2 regions of the Castellaniella sp. GW247-6E4 genome follow, and region 2 is predicted to be linked to the other one. Evidence: predicted binding sites of a transcription regulator. Region 2 holds the regulator's gene; the other holds the start of a gene.
The links. Region 2 encodes NrdR, which represses ribonucleotide reductase genes. Its sites were predicted from a motif close to CACNANATNTNGTG; they were not measured.

Region 1 (10,631 bases), on a different contig from region 2:
GCATGGGGGTGGGTCTCCTTGTCCGAGGCTGTGGCGTCGCTCGGCATGCCGGCGCCGTCTGCGGGCTACTACACCATCGGAGCGTATGGCGTGAATAGAACGAAAGCGCCAGGGGGGTTGAATTGTCCGGCATGAGAGGGATGCTCGCCTGGCGCGGTGGCCGCCAGTCGGCCAGGGGGCACTCGAATTCGTATGCACCGCGGCGGTCGCCCGGCATGCCGAACCGCCAGATTCTTCCATCGGAACGGCGGAATAGTTCTATCGGGTCCCGCCCGCTTTTGATGTACTGCACCCATGCAGCCCGGAGGGGTGCGCCGTCATATGAGCGAGGAGACCATGAGTAATCGCTACTCGATTTTCAGCCTGATCCGCAACGGGCTGAGCCACAACGAACGCTGGGGGCGGGTCTGGCACAGCCCCGAGCCCAAGCGCGAATACGACGTCGTGGTCGTCGGGGCCGGGGGCCACGGCCTGGCCACCGCCTACTATCTGGCCAAGGTCCATGGCGTGCGCAATGTCGCCGTCCTGGAAAAAGGCTGGCTGGGTGGTGGCAACACGGCCCGCAATACGACCATCGTGCGTTCCAATTACCTTTGGGATGAATCCGCCCAGCTCTATGAAAAGGCCATGCAGCTCTGGGAGGGCCTGTCGCAGGACCTGAACTACAACGTGATGTTCAGCCAGCGCGGCGTCTTGAATCTGGCCCACAACTTGCAGGAGGTCCGCGACACCCAGCGGCGCATCAATGCCAATCGCTACAACGGTGTGGACGGCCGATGGGTCACGCCGGCGCAGGTCAAGGAAATGGTCCCCAACATCAATCTGAACAGCCGCTATCCGGTGCTGGGCGGCTCGTTCCAGCCTCGCGGCGGCGTGGCGCGACATGATGCCGTGGCCTGGGGATTCGCGCGCGCAGCCGACCGCCTGGGGGTGCACATCATCCAGAACTGCCCCGTCACCAATATCCGCAAGAAAGACGGCGCGGTCGAGGGCGTCGAGACGGGCAAGGGTTTCATCAAGGCCAAGAAGATCGCTGTGGTGGTGGCTGGCCATACCAGCGTGCTGGCCGACATGGCTGGCATCCGCTTGCCGATCGAGAGCCATCCCTTGCAGGCGCTGGTGTCTGAGCCAGTTAAACCTTGTATCGATACCGTCATCATGTCCAACGCCGTGCATGCCTATATCAGCCAGTCGGACAAGGGTGATCTGGTGATTGGCGCCGGCATCGACCAGTACCTGGGCTATGGTCAGCGCGGCAGTTTCCAGAACATCGAGCGCACCCTGCAGGCCATCGTCGAGATGTTCCCATCCCTGAGCCGCGTGCGCATGAACCGCCAGTGGGGCGGTATTGTCGATGTGTCGCCCGACGCCTGCCCGATCATCAGCAAGACCGACGTCAAGGGGCTGTATTTCAATTGCGGCTGGGGCACGGGTGGCTTCAAGGCGACGCCGGGCTCGGGTTGGGTGTTTGCGCACACGGTGGCGCACGATGAGCCGCATCCCTTGAACAAGGCTTTTTCCATCGACCGTTTCTATAGTGGCCACCTGATCGATGAGCACGGTGCCGCTGCCGTGGCCCACTGAGGAGATTTCATGCTGCAGATCAAATGCCCCTGGTGCGGCGAGCGCGCCGAAAGCGAATTCAGCTATGGCGGCGAGGCCGACATCGCCCGACCCGTGGACAACGCGTCGATGGACGACCGGCAGTGGGGCGACTATGTGTTCATGCGTCGCAATACCTTTGGGCTGTTCCGTGAGCAGTGGGTGCATACCCATGGCTGCCGCCGTTGGTTCATCGCCGAGCGCGACACCAGGACCTATGACTTCCAGGGCTACGAAACCTTTGCCGGCACCAAGGAGACGATATGAGCCAGATCAGCCGTCTGTCCGAGGGAGGGCGCATTCAGCGCGGCATCCCCTTGAACTTCACCTTCAACGGCAAGGCCTACACCGGATTCCAGGGGGACACCCTGGCGGCGGCCCTGCTGGCCAACGGCGTGCATTTCGTCGCCCGCAGTTTTAAGTACCATCGCCCGCGCGGCATCATGACGGCCGGCGTCGAGGAGCCCAACGCGCTGGTGCAACTGGAGCGCGGCCCCTACACCGTGCCCAATGCGCGCGCCACCGAGGTGGAGCTTTATGAGGGCCTGGTCGCCGCCAGTGTGAATGCCAAGCCGGATATCGAACGTGATCGCATGGCGATCATGCAGCGTTTCGCGCGCTTCATTCCCGCGGGTTTCTACTATAAGACCTTCATGTGGCCACGGAGCTGGTGGAGCAAATACGAGGAACGCATCCGCGATGCCGCCGGACTGGGGACGGTTCCCGAGGTCCCCGACCCGGACCGCTATGAAAAGCGCTACGCGCACTGCGATGTGCTGGTGATCGGCGCGGGCCCGGCCGGGCTGGCGGCGGCTTGCGCCGCGGGCCGCACGGGCGCCCGGGTGATCCTGGTCGATGATGACGCCGAGGCGGGCGGCAGCCTGCTGGGCGATCTGGAGCAGATCGATGGCCGGCCCGCCAACGAGTGGGTGGCCGAGCGCGTGGCCGAGTTGCGGGACTTGCCGCAGGTGCGGGTGCTGCAGCGCACGACCGCCTTCGGTTACCAGGACCATAATCTGGTCACGGCCTGCCAACGGCTGCATGATCATCTGCCGGTCGACCGTCGCAGCGGGGTGCGTGAACGGGTCTGGAAGATTCGCGCCCGCCATGTCGTGCTGGCGACCGGCGCCCACGAACGGCCCATGGTGTTCGGCAACAACGACATTCCCGGTGTGATGCTGGCCGGAGCCGTGTCCACCTACATCAACCGCTTTGGCGTGCCGCCGGGGCGCCGCGCCGTCGTGTTCGCCAATCACGATGGCGCCTATCAGTGCGCGATCGACCTCAAGCGCCATGGCGCCGAGGTGACGGTCATCGATCCGCGCGTGCTCAGCCACGGGACACTGCCCGAGGAGGCCGCGAGTCTGGGGATCCGGGTGATCCATCAGGCGGTGGTCGTCGAGGCCAAGGGCGGCACGCATGTCACGAGCGTCCGGCTGCGCGGGCATGGGGCCCGACTGCTCGAGGCGGTGGATGTGCTGCCTTGCGACCTGCTGGCCATGTCCGGTGGATGGAATCCAGTGGTGCACCTGTATGCGCAATCCCGGGGCCGCCCCCGCTGGTGCGACGACCGGGCGTGCTTTGTGCCGGATGCGGCGGCGCAGCCGCAAAGCAGCGCGGGCGCCGCCAATGGGGATTTCAGCCTGCAGTCCGCACTGGACGGCGGCGCGCGGGCGGGCCTGCGCGCCGCGCAAGGCGCGGTCGGGGCGCAGCCCGTCGACCTGCCCGCCTGGTCGGCCCGTTCGCTCGAGGAGTCGCCTCTGCTGCCGCTGTGGTCGGTCGGCAAGGGAGAGCAAGCCAACCGGGGCCCCAAGCAGTTCATCGATTATCAGAACGATGTGTCCGTGTCCGACATCTACCTGGCGGTTCGCGAAGGCTACCAATCAGTGGAGCACGTCAAACGCTACACGGCGATGGGTTTCGGCACCGATCAGGGCAAGCTGGGCAACATCAACGGGATGGCGGTGCTGGCCGAGGTGCTGAAGCAAAGCATCCCCGAAACGGGCACCACCACGTTCCGGCCGAATTACACGCCGGTCAGCTTCGGCGCCATCGCCGGGCGTGAATTGGGCGACTATTTCGATCCGATCCGCAAGACCTGCCTATATGACTGGAACGTGGCCCAGGGCGCCTTGTTCGAGGACGTTGGCAACTGGAAGCGCGCCCACTACTACCCGAAACCAGGCGAGGACATGCATGCCGCGGTGCAGCGCGAGTGTCTGGCGGTGCGCCATGCCGTCGGGATACTGGACTACAGCACCTTGGGCAAGATCGATGTGCGCGGTCCGGACGCCGTCGAGTTCCTCAATCGCCTCTACGTCAATTCCTGGACCAAGCTGCAGCCGGGGCGCTGCCGCTACGGCCTGCTGCTGGATGAGAACGGCATGGTCATGGACGATGGCGTCAGCATCCGCCTGTCCGAGGATCATTTCATCATGACGACCACCACCGGCGGCGCGGCACGCGTCATGAGCTGGATGGAGCGCTGGCTGCAGACCGAATGGCCGGATTTTCGCGTCTACCTGACTTCGATCACGGACCAGTATTCCGTGGCAACGGTCGCCGGGCCGCAGGCGCGCAAGGTGTTGAGCGCGGTGTGCAAGGACATCGACTTCGGCAATGAGGCCTTCCCCTTCATGAGTTTCAAGGAAGGCACGATAGACGGCGTCTTTGCCCGGATTTTGCGGGTCAGCTTCTCGGGCGAGCTGTCCTACGAGATTTACACCCCGGCCGATAGCGGCCGCCGCGTGGTCGATCTGCTGATGTCGGCGGGGGCGCCCTACGGCATCACCCCCTACGGGACGGAAGCCATGCACGTGCTGCGCGGCGAGAAAGGCTACATCATCGTCGGCCAGGAGACGGACGGCTCGGTTTCGCCGCTGGATCTTGGCATGGGTGGCATGGTGGCCAAGACCAAGGACTGCCTGGGCAAGCGCTCGCTCACGCGCAGCGACACCCAGGGGCCGGGCCGCAAGCAACTGGTCGGGCTGCTGGCCCGCGATCCCCAGTGCGTCCTGCCCGAGGGGGGGCAGATTCTGCTGAGCGAAACGCACGCGCCGCTGGCGCCGATGTTCGGTCATGTGACCTCCAGCTACATGAGTCCGGCCCTGGGGCGTTCGATCGCCATGGCCTTGCTCAAGGACGGTCAGTCCAGGATGGACCAGGACGTGATCGTCGCCACGGCCGATGGCCAGTTCATGCCCGCTCGTGTCTGCGGCACGGTGTTCTACGACCCCGAAGGAGCACGTCAAAATGTCGACTGAAATTGAAACTCCGCTGGTTGGCCTGCACGCCCGCCACGGCCTGCCCCTGGCGTATCGGGTCTCGGATGCGGCCGAACTGACCGAGCAGCTCGGCGTTGCGCTGGCCAATCTGCGCCTGGATCCGGCCTCGCAGCCCATGCGGGATGCCGTGCGCGCCAGCCTGGGCCTGGATTTGCCGCTGCGGCCCAACACGGTCACGCAGGCGGGGGGTATGACGGCTTTGTGGCTGGCCCCCGACGAATGGCTGCTGCGCGCCGACGCGTCGGGTGAAACCACGCTGGCGGCGCGAGTCGAGCAGGCGCTGACGGGCCATTGGTTTGCCGTGACGGATCAGACCAGCGGCTATTCCGTCTTGCAGGTGCGGGGCCCGGAGGCTGCCAACGTCCTCAATGCCGGGTGTCCCCTGGATCTGCATCCGCGTGCCCTGACTCTGGGACAGTGCGCCCAGTCGCACTTCTTCAAGGCCGACATGCTGCTGCGGCCCCTGGGGGATCGGGGCGATGCCTGGGAACTGATCGTGCGGCGCAGCTTCGCCGATTCCACCGCGCGCATGCTAATGGATGCCATGCGGGAATAAGCCAGGCACCGGGGAGTCCCTGCGGATTCCCCGATGCCTGGCGGATCCGAGCCGCTTGCGGTTTCTCAGCCGCGCCTCAATTCAAAGCTTTCGAATAAGGCGGCCAACGCATCCCGCGCCGCGTCGCCCGGCCAATCCCGCAGAGAACGTCCATGGGCGTTCAGCGTGTCGTCCGCACAGCCCTGCGGGCGAAAGACCTGGACCGCGTAGTGCCGCACGCCCAGGCCGGCCAGCTCGTGGCCCAGGGCCAGCAACTCGTCGGCGCCGATCAGATCGGGATGCGCCGTGGTACGGCATTCGAAGTTCACCCCGCTGTCCAGTACGGCCCGCAGGCTGTCGCGGGCCGGCCGGCCGCTGCCGGCCACCCGCGTCACGCGCTCGTAGGCTGAAAAGCCGGCCTTGATGTCCAGTCCCACCCAGTCGATGTCCGGCAGGACCTGCGCCAGCCGGCGCGGGTGCGTGCCGCCCGTGTGCAGGCCGATGCGATAGCCCAGCGCCCGCACTTGGTGGATGGCCGGGCCGAGGCCCGGATCCATGGTGGGTTCCCCACCGCTGAACACCACGCCGTCGATCAGGCCGACACGGCGTTCGAGCAGGGCCAGGACTTCGCCCCATTCCAGGGGGCTGCCGGGGGTGCGGGGCTGCAGGTGCGGATTGTGGCAATAGCCGCAGCGCCAGGGGCAGCCCTGGATGAAGACCACGGCCGACAGCAGGCCGGGAAAGTCCGTCGCCGTGAAGGGCACGAGCCCGCCGACCTTGAGGTGCGCCTCGCCGCGCCCCGGCGCGATGCGCGGGGCGGTGGTACGCAGACCCACGCGGCCTTAGGCCGCCCGGCGCGCGGGCGCCTGGCTGTCGCGGCGCTCTACGAAGTAGCGGCGTTCGTGGAATTCGCCCTTTTTCCCGATGTTGAAGGATGACATGGGGCGGTGGTAGCCCATGACGCGGGTCCAGATTTCGCAGGGCTGGCGTTCGTCGGCGCGCAGGGTGATGGTATGTGTCATGGTGAATGCTCCTTGGTCTGGGGTGATGGATGGGCTTTGCGAGCCCGGTTCAGGCGAGGGCGCCCGTATCCTGGGCGGTCGGTCCGCCAGGGATTTCCCGCTGCTTGCGGGCGATGAGCTCGTCATCGCAATGCGGGCAGAATTCGTGCTTGCCGGGCAGGTAGCCGTGCCGCGGGCAGATCGAGAACGTCGGCGTAACGGTGAGGTAGGGGAGTGAAAAGCGGCCCAGGGCACGCCGCACCAGCGTACGGCATGCCTGCGCCGAGGACAGCGGCTCGGTCATGTACAAGTGCAGCACGGTGCCGCCGGTGTACTTGCGCTGCAGCTCGTCCTGGCGCTCCAGGGCCTCGAAGGGGTCGTCGGTGAAGCCCACCGGCAGTTGCGAGGAATTGGTGTAGTAGGGCATGTCGGCGGTGCCGGCCTGCAGTATGCCGGGGTGGCGCTTGCGGTCTTCCTTGGCGAAGCGATAGGTCGTGCCCTCGGCGGGGGTCGCCTCGAGGTTGTACATGTGGCCGGTCTGCTCCTGAAATTCGACCATGCGCGCGCGCACGTGGTCCAGCAGGCGCACGGCGAAGGCGTGGCCCCAGGGCGTGGTCAGGTCGTGTTCATCGGCGGTGAAGTTGCGGATCATCTCGTTGATGCCGTTGACCCCCAGGGTCGAGAAATGATTGCGCAGGGTGCCCAGGTAGCGGCGGGTATAGGGAAACAGGCCCTTGTCCATGTACTGCTGAATGACGCGGCGCTTGATCTCGAGGCTGTCGCGCCCCAGCGCCAGCAGTTCGTCCAGACGCGCGTACAGGGCCGCCTCGTCACCCCGGTGCCGATGGCCCAGGCGCGCGCAGTTGATCGTGACCACCCCCAGCGATCCGGTCTGCTCGGCCGAGCCGAACAGGCCGTTGCCGCGCTTGAGCAGCTCGCGCAGGTCGAGTTGCAGCCGGCAGCACATGGAGCGGATCATGTTGGGTTTGAGTTCCGAATTGATGAAGTTCTGGAAGTACGGCAAGCCGTACTTGGCCGTCATCTGGAACAGGCGTTCGGCATTGGGGCTGTGCCAGTCGAAATCGGGGGTGATGTTGTAGGTGGGGATGGGAAAGGTGAAGGCTCGACCCTTGGCGTCGCCCGCCATCATGACCTCGATGTAGGCGCGGTTGATCATGTCCATCTCGGCCTGTAGCTCGCCGTAGGAAAAGGGCATCTCCTCGCCACCGATGAGTGGCGTCTGGTCGCGCAGATCCTCGGGGCAGGTCCAGTCGAAGGTCAGGTTGGTGAATGGTGTCTGGGTGCCCCAGCGCGAAGGCACGTTCAGGTTGTGGATCATTTCCTGGATGCACTGGCGCACCTGCGCGTCGTCCATCGCGTCCTTGCGGATGAAGGGCGCCATATAGGTGTCAAACGAGCTGAAGGCCTGCGCGCCGGCCCATTCGTTTTGCAGCGTGCCGAGGAAATTGACGATCTGGCCGACGGCACTGGACAGGTGGCGCGGGGGGGCGGAGTCGATCTTGCCGGGCACGCCGTTAAGGCCCTCGGCGAGCAGGGTGCGCAGCGACCAGCCGGCGCAATAGCCCGAGAGCATGTCAAGGTCGTGGATGTGCAGATCGGCCTGCCGGTGAGCCTGGCCGATGGCCTCGGGATAGACGTGGCTGAGCCAGTAATTGGCGATCATTTTGCCCGAGGTGTTGAGAATCAGGCCGCCCAGGGAATAGCCCTGATTGGCATTGGCGTTGACGCGCCAGTCCTGCCGCTCGAGGTACTCATCGACCGAGTGAATGACGTCGATGGCGGGTGCTGTGCGGCCGAATGATTGAAAATTGTTCATCAGGATGAAATACCATATGTTGTGTTTTTAATCATATTAAGCACAATATGTAGTATCTACAATCCACTGCAATCGCTTTTCATGGAAAGCTTGATCCAGGTTTGTTTTCGTGCGCGAGGCGGCGTCTGGCGCGTGCCGCAAGGGTGGGTGGATGGGCCGTATCAGCAGTGTCGGGGGCCAAAAAAAGCGCCCTCGATGAGGGCGCGATCACAGGGGCGCCTGGATGCCGGGAGGCGACGCCCGATGTGTCGGATCAGGCAAGAATCCGAAAATCGATCACGATCTCGCCCGGGTTGCGCGCGAGGTATTCGATCTGAATCTGTTCGCCGAAGTGGCCTTGCAGTTGCTGCAGCAGCGGTAGCGGGTCGTGGTCGTTGCAAAAGCGCATGGTCTCGCCCGGCTGCAGCGCCGACAGGGCGCCGAAGATCGCTGCGTGGCGGAACCGTTTGGCGACGCCGCGCGCGTCGAATGGGTAGGTGTTTTCGGCAAACATGGGGATGGAGTCAGAGGCCACGGCAGAGTTCCTTGGGCGGGGCAAGTTCATCGAGATTCCATTATAGGAACCGCCGCGCCGTCCGCCCCTGGGAACCCTATTGCCGGCAAGGTTGTCGCGACCTTATTCCATCCACGAGTTCATGTAGTCGAGATTCTTGACGCCGGTGGGCAGTTCGTCGAGCTCGAGCGGGAAGCGCGAGTCGATCATGACGGCCACCTCGTCGGTGTATTTGCGCTCGCCCTTGTTGTTGGCCGCCGCCGCTGCGAAGGCCTTGGGGTGCGGACCGTGGTGAAAGCCCGAGGGGTGGAGGGTGAACATGCCGGGGCCGATGTTGTCGCGGCTGAAGAAGTTGCCCGCGTGGTAGAAGATCGACTCGTCGAACTCGTCGTTGTTGTGGAAGAACGGGACCTTGAGCGCGCCGGGATCGCTCTCGATGGGGCGCGGGGCAAAGGTGCAGACGATGATGGTGTTCGACAGAAAAGTCGCATGGGCTGTGGGCGGCAGGTGATAGCGGTCGGACAGCAGCTCGCGGATGTCGCGCCAGTTGAGCTTGACCGGGCAACAGTCGCCATGCCAGCCGACGGCATCGAGAAAGTTATAGGGAAAGGTGACCGTGGTGATCTGGTTGCGGCGTTTGGCGCGCACGCGCGTCTCGAATTCACCTTGCTGAGCCTTGAAGGCCTCGTCGATCTTGGGCGTGTCGAGCACCGCCAGGTCGAACTGGGCGTGGCGGCCGACGATGCCGCGATCGGGCAACTGGAAGGAATCCTCGGTGGCCTCTATGGTGAGGACCTCGGCCGGGTTTGCTGGCTCGAGGCGCCAGCTCGTGCCTCGCGGGATCATCAAGTAGTCGCCCTCGCGATAGCTCATGTGGCCGTAGTCGCAGAAGAACTCGCCATCGCCCCGGTGAAAGAACAGAATCATGTCGCCATCGCCGTTGCGGGCGAGATCGGGCATGGCCTCGCTGAACTTCCAGAAGCACACCTGGGTATTGGCATTGTGCATGAAGCGGCGGGCCTTCCAGGGGCAGGGCGCGCTGTCTTCGAGCTTGTTCAGATCCAGCAGAGTGAGTTCCAGCGGGCCTTCCCATTTGGTCCAGGCCGTGGGTTTATGGGCATGCAGGATGTGGCTGGCGGGCCCGAAGAAGCCGCTGCGGCCGTGCTCGCGCTCGTACAGGCCGTCGGGGATGTCGCAGTGCGCTTGGCGGGTGTGGATACCTTCGGCTTTAGGGAAGGTAATGGGGGTCTTCATGGATGGGTCTCCGGTCTGGAAGGGCAGGGGGGGGCTGCGGTTTTGTTATGATTTACATAACAATGTTATTAATATAGTAACGATAACGTGGCATTTGATCAGCGTCAAGCCTAGGTTTTTCCCGGAGGGCGCACCGTACCTCAGGATCCCGCCCGCGGCCCTGCGATTACAATCCCTGCGGAAGGCGCCGAATGGTCCGGCGCGGGCGATGATGGGAGTCCCGGATGGCGCAGGATGAGAACGGCGAAGGCAGCAAGGGCGTGCAGTCCGTCGAGGTGGGCCTCGAGTTGTTTCGCGTGCTGGCGACGGCTGACGGCCCGATCGGCCTGTCGGATCTCGCACGCCTGGCCGGCATGCATCGCGCCAAGGCGCATCGCTACCTGGCCAGCCTTGTGCGGGCCGGCTGGGTGGCCCAGGACCCGGGCTCTGGACACTACGGCCTGGGCCCGACGATCCGCGATCTGGCCCTGTCGTGGCTCAGCCGCCAGGATCCTTTGCAATGGGCCATGGCCGAGGCGCGGGACCTCGCCCTCGATCTCGGGGAAACCTGCTTCGTGGCCGTCTGGGGCAGCGGCGGGGCCACTGCGATCCGGGTCAGCCAGCCACCCCGCAGCGTATCGATCAG
Region 2 (10,631 bases):
TTCGACTTTCACGTCAACGTCCATGGCGGTGGTGAATCCGGCCAGGCCGGCGCCGTGCGCCACGGCATCACGCGCGCCCTGATCGACTACGACGAGACGCTGAAGCCCTCGCTCAAGCAAGCCGGGCTGGTCACGCGCGACGCCCGCGAGGTCGAGCGCAAGAAGGTCGGCTTCCACAAGGCCCGCCGTCGCAAGCAGTTCAGCAAGCGCTGATCCGGTTTGCGGCCTTTCGCGCCCGCCCAGAAACCCCGGCCCGGCGCCGGGGTTTTTTGTTGAGGGGCCGCTGGTGGCAGGGGCAAGGCGGGTTAAGTTAAGCTAGACAGTCAGTCCATGGGTACTTCTTCGGAACGGAACAGCATATGAACGCAGCATCACGGATCAAGGTCGGCATCGTCGGGGGCACGGGATATACAGGCGTGGAGCTGCTGCGCCTGCTCGCGGCCCATCCCCACGCGCAGTTGCACGCCATCACCTCGCGCAAGGAAGAAGGCCTGCCGGTCGCCGACATGTTTCCCAATCTGCGCGGCCACGTCGATCTGCGCTTCCAGACGCCCGAACACGCCGCGCTCGAGCAATGCGACGTGGTGTTCTTTGCGACGCCCCATGGGGTGGCGATGGAGCAGGCCCGCCACCTGCTGGACCACGATGTGCGGGTTGTCGACCTAGCTGCCGACTTTCGCCTGCAGGATGTCGACGCCTTTCAGAAATGGTACAAGATGCCCCATGCCTGCCCGGACATCCTGCGCGAGGCCGTCTACGGCTTGCCGGAACTCGATCGCGAGGCCATTCGCAAGGCGCGCGTGGTGGGCAACCCGGGCTGCTATCCGACCACTGTTCTGCTGGGCTTGGCACCGCTGTTGCAGGCCGGGCGGGCTCTGGTCGACGTCGGCCACGTGATTGCCGACTCCAAGTCCGGCGTCTCGGGAGCGGGCCGCAAGACCCAGGTCGGCTCGCTGTTCTCCGAAGCCAGTGATAATTTCGCCGCCTATGGCGTCGCGGGCCATCGCCATCATCCCGAGATCTCCGAGTGCCTGCAGCGTATCGCCGGCGCCCCGGTGGGGCTGGTGTTCGTGCCGCATCTGGTGCCGATGATCCGTGGCATGTTCTCGACGCTGTACCTGCGCATCCTGCCCGAGGCCATGGACACCGATTTCCAGGCCTTGTACGAGACGCGCTATGCCGACGAGCCCTTCGTCGACGTGATGCCACCAGGCAGTTTGCCGCAGACCCGTTCGGTGCGCGCGTCCAATATGCTGCGCATCGCCCTGCACCGCCCGGGCGGCGGCGATCAACTGGTGGTGCTGGTCGTCCAGGACAACTTGGTCAAGGGCGCGGCGGGGCAGGCCGTGCAGAACATGAATCTGATGTTCGGCTTTCCCGAGACCGCCGGCCTGGAGCACGTCGCGGTGCTGCCTTAGGAGGCCAAGAGATGACCGTGCGACGCCTGATCTTGCGAGGGCTGGGCCTGATTCTGGCACTGCTGCTGGTTTTTGTGGCCGGCGCGCTGGTCATGCACTTCGGCATGCACCGCGGCCAGCACCAGCAGATTCTCGACTTGCAGGCGCGCGTCGATACCTTGCGGATGACCGAGGCCGAGACCAATGCGCGCCTGGCGGGCCTGCAAGGACAGCTCGATGTCGAGCTGGCGACCCGGCGCACGCTCGAGGACACGCTGGCCAGGCAGCAACAAGAGCTCGGCCGCACCCGCGACCAGCTCGCCTTCTACGAGCAGTTGATTCCGCCCGGGCCCGCGGGCGCGGTTGCCATCCGGGCCTTTGATATTCGGCGTCAGGGCGATTTTCTGCATTACCGGGTCCTGCTGACGCGAAACGCGCCCGGCCAGGAGGCCTTCAGAGGCCGCATGCGCTTTATGGCCGACGCCCTGAAGGACGGTAATCCCGTTAAAATAGAGTTGTCGGCGGCGACGGCCGTGGCCGCGCCGCCGAGCGAGATCGCCGCGCCCGGCGTGGGCGCCGATCCGTTCAGCCTGGTTTTCGAGCAGTTCCAACGCAGCACCGGCGTTCTGCGTCTGCCACCTGGCGTCGCGATCCGCTCCGTCAACCTCGAGGTTCTCGAGGACGGGGTGATCCGCGCCACGCGGGACGCCACCATCGTGGACGCCGCCCCCGAGGGCAGCGCCCCAGGAGTCACCCCATGAGCATGATTGAGCACGTAGATTTCGAAGCCCCCCCCGTTCCCCTCTTGTTCACCGACGCCGCGGTATCCAAGGTCCGCGAATTGCTGGCTGAGGAGGGCAATCCGGACCTGAAGCTGCGCGTGTTCGTGCAGGGCGGCGGCTGCTCGGGGTTCCAGTACGGGTTCACCTTCGACGAGGAGGTCAACGACGATGACACCACGATCGAGCGCGAAGGGGTACGGTTGCTGGTCGACCCCATGAGCTTCCAGTATCTGGCGGGCTCCGAGATTGACTACAAGGACGACCTCGAGGGTTCCCAGTTCGTGATCCGCAACCCCAACGCCAACACCACCTGCGGCTGCGGGTCGTCGTTCGCGCCCTGATTTCCCTGCCTTCTGGGGGATACCACCCCTCGCTCGGCGAGGGTGGCCCTCTGTCGTTCATTCAGGCGGGATAGAGGCACCCGGCAATCGTCGCATGCCGCGCACCAGTCACCGCCGGCAGGCAGGCGGGATGCCCGTGGATGTGCGCGCGCGCGAGCCAGGCGAAGGCCAGTGCCTCGACTGACTGGACCGGCATGCCGTGCTCTGCGGTGCTGGCCAGCCGACAGGGCAGGGCCTGGTCCAGGGCCGTCATCAGCGCCGTGTTCAGGGCCCCTCCGCCGCAAGCCAGGACCTCGTGCGTATCCGGGGCATGCCGGTCGATGGCCTCGGCGATGGTCACGACCGAGAGCATCAGCAAAGTGGCTTGCACGTCCTCCGGCGCCAGTTGTTTCGTCCCCGGAGTGGCCTCCAGGTGCGCCCGCAGCCAGTCGGGGCTGAACAGGTCGCGGCCCGTCGATTTCGGTGGCGCCAGGCTGAACCAGGGCTCGCCGCGCAGGCGCGCCAGCAGGCCTGCGTGGCAATGGCCGCTCGCCGCCCACGTGCCATCCCGATCATAGGGTTGCCCCAGGTGGCGCTGCGCCCAGGCGTCCATCAGCATATTGGCCGGGCCGGTATCGAAGCCGCGCACCGGTTCGCCGAGTAGCGTGACGTTGGCGATGCCGCCCAGGTTGAGGATGGCGCGGCCCGGCCGATCGCCGAACCAGGCGGCATGAAAGGCCGGCACCAGCGGCGCCCCCTGGCCGCCCGCCGCGACGTCCCGGCTGCGAAAGTCCGCCACCACTGCGATGCCGGTCCGTTCGGCCAGCCGCGCGGGCGCATTGATCTGCAGGGTATAGCCCGCCTCGGGAGCATGGCGCACGGTCTGGCCGTGGGCACCGATGGCGCGCACCCCGGCGGGTGCAAGGCCGGATTCGGCCAGCAGCCGTTCGACGATCTGCGCGTAGCAGTCGGCCAGCCCGTTTGCCGCCCGCGCGGCGCGCGCGAGTTCGTCGAGTCCCGTGGCGTTCAGGGCGAGCAGGTCGCGGCGCAGCTCGGCGGGCAGCGGCAGGCTCGCCGCTGCGGCGATCTGGATGGCGGCGCCTTCGAATTCGGCAAGCACTCCGTCCACGCCATCGGTGCTGGTGCCCGACATCAGGCCAATATAGTGTTCGGTGGGCATGGCGGCCGGACCGTCGATGTAACCGGCGCTAGCGCTGCGCGACTTGCGGGGGCTCGTCCAGCGCTTCCTGCATGCGGGCCAGGAAGTCGATGTGGCTGCGGAATTGCGCCGCCACTGCAGCGAAGGCCTTGCGGTCGGCGGCCTCGAGCGTGCGCGCCACCGGCAGATCGATCGCCAGCGGATCGACCGGGCGGTTGTTGATGCGGAATTCGTAATGCAGGTGCGGGCCGGTGGCCCAGCCCGTCGAGCCGACATAGCCGATCAATTGGCCTTGCTGGATGCGGTCGCCCTTTTTAAGGCCCTTGGCAAAGCGGCTCTGGTGCGCATACAAGGTCGAGTACTGGCCGAAATTCTTGAGGATGATGACGTTGCCGTAGCCGTTTTGCCGGCCGATGAACTGGACCGTGCCGTCGGCTGTCGCATGGATCGGCGTGCCGGCGGGTGCCGCGTAGTCCACCCCCTTGTGACCCGCCCAACGCTTGTGGACGGGATGCATGCGCATCCCGAAGCGTGAGCTGATGCGGGTGAACTTGATGGCCGTGCGCAGGAATGCGCCCTTGAGGCTGGCGCCGTCGAAATCGTAGTAGCCGCCTCTGCCTCCGGCCCCTTTGAACCAGACGGCGCTGTAGGTCTTGCCGCGATTGATGAATTCAAGGGCGCGAATGCGTCCCGAGCCGACCTCGACGCCGTCGTGCATATAGGCGTCGTACACGATGCGGAAGCGGTCGCCCTTGCGCAGGTCCTTGAGGAAGTCGATCCGACTGCCGAGAATTTCGACCATGTCCAGGGTGATGGCGTCCGGAATGTCGGCCTCGTCGGCGGCGCCGAACAGCGAGCTGTTGATGTCGCCTTCGGCGATGCGCAACTGAGTCTGCGCCGGTGCCGAGCGCTCTTCGGCCCGGAATCCGCCCTGACTGTCGGGGCGCACCTCGAGCCAGCGCGATACGTAGCCGCTGTCGTCCCGGGTGCCGGGGGTGTGCACGTAGCGCAGCCACACCAGCGAGCCCTGCTCATCCAGCGCCGCCCGTACCAGACGGCCCGGGTAGAGCTTGTAGATCGATCGGGCGCCCTTGTGCTGGACCAGGAAGGGCAGCAGGCCGCCCTCGTCGATGCCCAGGCGCTGCAGCAGCGCCGCGACCGTATCGCCGGACCGGATGCGGGTCTGGGCAATGAAGGGCGCCGTTTCGTCGCCTGCGCCAGGCTCGGCGAGCGGGCGCAGGTCCAGGGTCTGGCGCGCCTGGTAGATGGGCTCGGGCGGGGTGGAGGGCTTGACGACCGCGATCGCGGCCGCGGTGAGGAAGAGGCCGCCGGCGGCGAAGAGCAGGCTTCGGGTGACGTGCTGGCGGCGTTGTTGAGGGTCTTGAGACGTCATGGACGGTGGATGTGCGTTCCAGGATGCGCCCGTCCGCGGCGGCGTCACGATGGGCTCTGATAATATGAGGCCCCGGGCCGCCTGGTTAGGCGTCGAATTGTTGTACAGAAGCTGCGATGGCACGTTATGCTAGCGCATTGACCGCGAATTTTCGAGCATTTTTTCATTTTCTCTGTAAAAGCGTATATCATGTCGTCCCCTCCCGCCCCCGCCGACCTCCAGACGGACGCCGACCTGCGCGTCGTCCAGCGGGGATGCGACGAGCTCCTCGTCGCCTCGGAATTTGCCGTCAAACTCGCGCGCAGCCGCGCAACGGGCGTGCCCCTGCGCATCAAGCTCGGCTTGGACCCGACGGCCCCGGACATCCACTTGGGTCACACCGTGGTGCTCAACAAGATGCGCCAGCTCCAGGATCTCGGCCATACCGTGATCTTCCTGATCGGGGATTTCACCGCGCTGATCGGCGATCCCAGCGGACGCAACGCCACCCGGCCGCCGCTCACGCCCGAGCAGATCCAGGAAAACGCCAAGACCTACTACGCGCAGGCCAGCCTGGTGCTGGATCCGGCGCGCACCGAGATCCGCTACAACTCGGAATGGTGCGACAAGCTCGGCACCCGGGGGCTGATCCAGCTGGCCTCGCGCTATACGGTGGCCCGCATGATGGAGCGCGACGATTTCACCAAGCGCTACAAGGGCGGCATCCCGATTTCGGTGCACGAGTTCCTGTATCCGCTGCTGCAGGGCTATGACTCGGTGGCCTTGCGCGCCGACCTCGAGCTCGGCGGCACCGACCAGAAATTCAATCTTCTGGTGGGCCGCGAGCTGCAAAAGGAATACGGCATCGAGCCGCAGTGCATCCTGACCATGCCGCTGCTCGAGGGCACCGACGGCGTCGAAAAGATGTCCAAGTCCAAGGGCAACTACATCGGCGTCACCGAGACGCCGGATTCCATGTTCGGCAAGCTCATGTCGATTTCCGACACGCTGATGTGGCGCTACTATGAGCTGCTGTCCTTCCGCTCGCTCGAGGACATCGGCGCGCTGCAGGCCGAGGTCGTCGCCGGGCGCAATCCGCGCGACGCCAAGGTCATGCTGGCGCAGGAACTGGTCGCACGCTTTCACAGCGCGCGCGAGGCCGAACGCGCCCTGGAGGGCTTCAACGCCCGGTTCCGGGACGGCGCGATTCCCGAGAACCTGCCCGAGGTCGCCGTGGGCGGCGCGCCCATGGGCATACTCAAGGTGCTGCGCGAGGCCGGCCTGGCGGCATCGGCCTCGGAGGCCCAGCGCAACGTCGAGCAGGGCGGGGTGCGCGTCGATGGCGACCGGATTTCCGACAAATCCCTGCAATTGCCGCCAGGGACTTATGTGATGCAGGTCGGCAAACGCAAGTTCGCGCGGGTGATCCTCACCTGACACGCCGGCCATCGAACCACGGGAGGCACCATGAAACTGCACAGCGATTCCTTTCCCGACCAGGGCGTAATCCCCGAGCACAATGCGTTTGCGCGTATCGACCCCGAATCCCACGTGACGCTGGCGGGCAACGTCAATCCGCATCTGGCGTGGTCCGAGGTGCCAGACGGCGTGCGCTCGTTCGCCGTGGTGTGCTGCGACCCGGACGTGCCCAGCAAGCCCGATGACGTCAACCAGGAAGGCCGCGAGGTTCCGGCCGACCTGCCGCGGGTCGATTTCTACCATTGGGTGCTGGTCGACATCGCCGCCGAGATCCGCTCGATCGCGGCCGGCGATTATTCCAGCGGCATCACGCCGCGCGGCAAGGCCGGGCCGCTGGCCCTGGACGGCACCCGCCAGGGCGTCAACGACTATACGCAGTGGTTTGCCGCCGACCGCGACATGAGCGGGGACTATTTCGGCTATGACGGGCCCTGCCCGCCCTGGAACGACGCCCTGGTGCACCGCTACGTGTTCACCGTTTACGCGCTGGACGTCGCGGAACTGGGCGTCGAGGGGCGCTTTACCGGCCAGCAGGCGATTGAGGCGATGCAGGGCCACATCCTGGCCCAGGCCTCGATCACCGGCACCTACACCCTCAACCCCCGGTTGCACGCCTTGTAGCCGATTGCATCCCGCATGCGCCACCGGCGCCCGCGCGGGCGCCGGCCGCGGGGCACGACGCCGGGGGTTCACGATAGAATAGTCCATTCGATCGCCCGTCCATTCTCTAGGAACCTTCATGTTTGACCGCTCCCGCACACTCGATCAGGTGGATCCCGACCTCTGGGCTGCCATCCAGCAGGAAAACCTGCGCCAGGAACAGCACATCGAGCTGATCGCCTCCGAAAACTATGCCAGCCCCGCCGTCATGCAGGCCCAGGGCACGCAGCTCACCAACAAGTACGCCGAAGGCTATCCGGGCAAGCGCTACTACGGCGGTTGTGAATACGTGGACGTGGTCGAACAGCTCGCCATCGACCGCCTGAAGGCGATCTTCGGCGCCGAGGCGGCCAACGTGCAGCCCAATTCCGGCTCGCAGGCCAACCAGGGCGTGTACATGGCGGTGCTCAAGCCCGGCGATACGGTCCTGGGCATGAGCCTTGCCGAGGGCGGCCACCTGACCCACGGCTCGCCTGTGAACGCCTCGGGCAAGCTCTACAATTTCATCTCCTACGGCCTGGATGCCAACGAGGTCCTGGACTACGACCAGCTCGAGGCGCTGGCGCGCCAGCACAAGCCCAAGCTCATCGTCGGCGGCGCCTCGGCCTATGCCCTGCGCATCGACTTCGAGCGCATGGCGCGCATCGCGCACGACAACGGCGCCCTGTTCATGGTGGACATCGCCCACTACGCGGGCCTGGTGGCCGGCGGCGTCTACCCCAACCCGGTGCCGCACGCCGACTTCGTGACCTCCACCACGCACAAGTCCCTGCGCGGCCCGCGCGGCGGCGTCATCATGATGAAGGCCGAATACGAAAAGGCCATCAATTCGTCGATCTTCCCCGGGATCCAGGGCGGCCCCCTGATGCACGTCATCGCCGCCAAGGCGGTGGCCTTCCAGGAGGCCCTCAGCCCCGAGTTCAAGGCCTATGCCGCACAAGTCGCCGCCAACGCGCGCGTGCTGGCCGACGGCCTGGTCGCGCGCGGCCTGCGCATCGTGTCCGGGCGCACCGAAAGCCACGTCATGCTGGTCGACTTGCGCGCCAAGGGCATCACCGGCAAGGAAGCCGAGGCCGTCCTGGGCCAGGCGCACATCACGGTCAACAAGAACGCCATCCCGAACGACCCGGAAAAGCCCTTCGTCACCAGCGGCATCCGCGTGGGGACGCCGGCCATGACCACCCGGGGCTTCAAGGAGGCCGAGGCCGAACTCACCGCCAACCTGATCGCCGACGTGCTCGACAATCCGCACGACGAGGCCAACATCGCCAGTGTGCGTGAACGCGTCCATGCGCTCACGACCCGGCTGCCGGTCTACCGCTAACCACCACCACGGGCGCCTTGGGCGCCCGCATGCTTATGAAGTGTCCGTTCTGCAGCAGCTTCGACACGCAGGTCATCGACTCGCGGGTCTCCGAGGAAGGCGACACGATCAGGCGCCGGCGTCGCTGCACGGCCTGTGACCGGCGGTTCACCACCTACGAACGCGTCGACCTCATGATGCCGGCGGTGGTCAAGCGCAACGGCACCCGCAGCGAGTTCGATGTGTCCAAGCTGCGCGCCAGCATGGGGCTGGCCCTGCGCAAGCGGCCGGTCAGCACGGCCGAAGTCGATGCCGCGGTCGCCCGCATCCAGGATCGGCTGATGGCCAGCGGACGCCGCGAGGTGCCCTCGGGCCACATCGGCGAGCTGGTCATGGCGGAACTGCGGCAGCTCGACCAAGTGGCCTACGTGCGCTTTGCCTCGGTCTACCGCAGTTTCGAGGACATCCAGGAATTCGTGCGGACCATCGACGAGTTCCAGTCCTCGCCGGACCCCGAAGACTGAGGCCGCCGTGTTTTCGCCCCAGGATCATCGTTGGATGCGCCGCGCCCTGGCCGTGGCCGAGGGCTCGCTGGACATCAGCACCCCCAATCCGCGCGTGGGCTGCGTGCTGGTGCGCGACGGCCGCTGGCTGGCCGAGGGCTATACCCGGCACGCCGGCGGACGCCATGCCGAGGTCGACGCCTTGCACGAGGCGGCCAGCCAGGGGATCGACGTCCGCGGCGCCACCGCTTACGTCACGCTCGAGCCCTGCAGCCATTTCGGCCGTACGCCGCCTTGCGCGGATGCCCTCGTGGCGGCCGGCATCGTGCGCGTGGTCGCCGCGATGGGCGACCCCAACCCCAAGGTCGCCGGTCAGGGGGCGGCCCGCCTGCGGCGGGCGGGCATCCAGGTCGACATGGGCCTGTGCGCATCCGATGCGCTGGCGCTCAACCCGGGTTTCGTCGCCCGCATGACGCGGGGCCGACCCTGGGTGTGGCTCAAGACCGCCGGATCGTTGGATGGCCGCACGGCCCTGCCCAACGGCTGGTCCCAGTGGATCACCGGCGAGGAGGCGCGTGCCGACGGGCACCGCTGGCGCGCCCGCGCCTGCCTGATCCTGACCGGCATCGGCACCGTGATGGCCGACAACCCGATCATGAATGTACGCGTGGTCGCCACCACCCGGCAGCCAGTGCGTGCGGTCCTGGATACGGACTTCCGGATCGCCGAGGATGCCAACCTGTTCAACGGCGACCCCGTGTGGATCTTCACGGCGCGCCCGGACGCGGCCAAGATCGATCGGCTGTCCCGGCGCAACGCGCGCGTGATCCGCCTGCCGCAGGACGCCGCCGGCGGACTGGACCTCGGCGCCCTCATGGACTGGCTGGGCGCACACGAGATCAACGAGGTGCACGTCGAGGCGGGCGCACGCCTCAACGACGCGCTGGTGGCCGGCGGCTGGGTGGACGAATGGATCGCCTACGTGGCGCCGCGCGTGCTGGGGGCCGGGCATGGCCTGGCGGGGAATTCCGGTGCGTTCGACGACTTGTCCGAGGCGCCCCGCTACGAGTTCGTGGATGCGGTACAGTTGGGTCGGGACATGCGCCTGCGCTTGCGCGATCAGGCGCGTTGGCAGGCATTGTGCGCGGTGCTCGAGGCCTGAGGGCCCGGCGCGTCCGCCATTCATTCTTTTGACGGAATCACCATGTTTACTGGAATTGTGGCGGCCGTGGGCCGCATTACCGAGGTGCGCCCGCTGGGCGAGGCGCCCGAGGCCGGCGTGCGCGCCCGCATCGAGGCCGGCGGCCTGCCGCTGGACCGCACACGGCTGGGGGATTCGATCGCCGTCCAGGGCGCCTGCATGACGGTGGTGGCAGTGCACGAGGGCGCCTTCGAGGTCGACATCTCGCGCGAAAGCCTGGATCGCACCTGCGGCCTGGACCGCCCGGGCGAGGTCAACCTCGAACACGCGATGCGCCTGGGCGATTCCCTGGACGGCCACCTGGTGTCGGGCCACGTCGACGGCGTGGGGCAGGTGACCTGCATGGAGGCCGTGGGCGAATCCTTCGACTTGCGGGTCATCGTCCCCGCGCACCTGTCCAAGTACCTCGCCTACAAGGGCTCGCTGGCGGTCAACGGCGTCAGCCTCACCGTCAA

Region 1: the regulator NrdR is predicted to act here: its motif matches at 8,301-8,314, upstream of ABS761_RS02565 (ribonucleoside triphosphate reductase).

What each region holds. Positions count from the first base shown of each region.
Region 1 covers NZ_JBELOI010000001.1:539,804-550,434, forward strand. Annotated here, with positions in the region: gene purU (formyltetrahydrofolate deformylase) at 1-4, opposite strand, end outside; gene ABS761_RS02535 (sarcosine oxidase subunit beta family protein) at 337-1,584, shown strand; gene ABS761_RS02540 (sarcosine oxidase subunit delta) at 1,594-1,869, shown strand; gene ABS761_RS02545 (sarcosine oxidase subunit alpha family protein) at 1,866-4,865, shown strand; gene ABS761_RS02550 (sarcosine oxidase subunit gamma) at 4,855-5,442, shown strand; gene ABS761_RS02555 (anaerobic ribonucleoside-triphosphate reductase activating protein) at 5,508-6,257, opposite strand; gene nrdD (anaerobic ribonucleoside-triphosphate reductase) at 6,264-6,443, opposite strand; gene ABS761_RS02565 (ribonucleoside triphosphate reductase) at 6,493-8,259, opposite strand; gene ABS761_RS02570 (DUF2249 domain-containing protein) at 8,513-8,752, opposite strand; gene ABS761_RS02575 (homogentisate 1,2-dioxygenase) at 8,876-10,006, opposite strand; gene ABS761_RS02580 (IclR family transcriptional regulator) at 10,231-10,631, shown strand, end outside.
Region 2 covers NZ_JBELOI010000012.1:90,327-100,957, forward strand. Annotated here, with positions in the region: gene rpsI (30S ribosomal protein S9) at 1-213, shown strand, start outside; gene argC (N-acetyl-gamma-glutamyl-phosphate reductase) at 360-1,418, shown strand; gene ABS761_RS14475 (DUF6776 family protein) at 1,430-2,158, shown strand; gene erpA (iron-sulfur cluster insertion protein ErpA) at 2,155-2,520, shown strand; gene ABS761_RS14485 (anhydro-N-acetylmuramic acid kinase) at 2,582-3,679, opposite strand; gene ABS761_RS14490 (M23 family metallopeptidase) at 3,708-5,051, opposite strand; gene tyrS (tyrosine--tRNA ligase) at 5,241-6,467, shown strand; gene ABS761_RS14500 (YbhB/YbcL family Raf kinase inhibitor-like protein) at 6,498-7,130, shown strand; gene glyA (serine hydroxymethyltransferase) at 7,249-8,493, shown strand; gene nrdR (transcriptional regulator NrdR) at 8,529-8,996, shown strand; gene ribD (bifunctional diaminohydroxyphosphoribosylaminopyrimidine deaminase/5-amino-6-(5-phosphoribosylamino)uracil reductase RibD) at 9,004-10,137, shown strand; gene ABS761_RS14520 (riboflavin synthase) at 10,180-10,631, shown strand, end outside.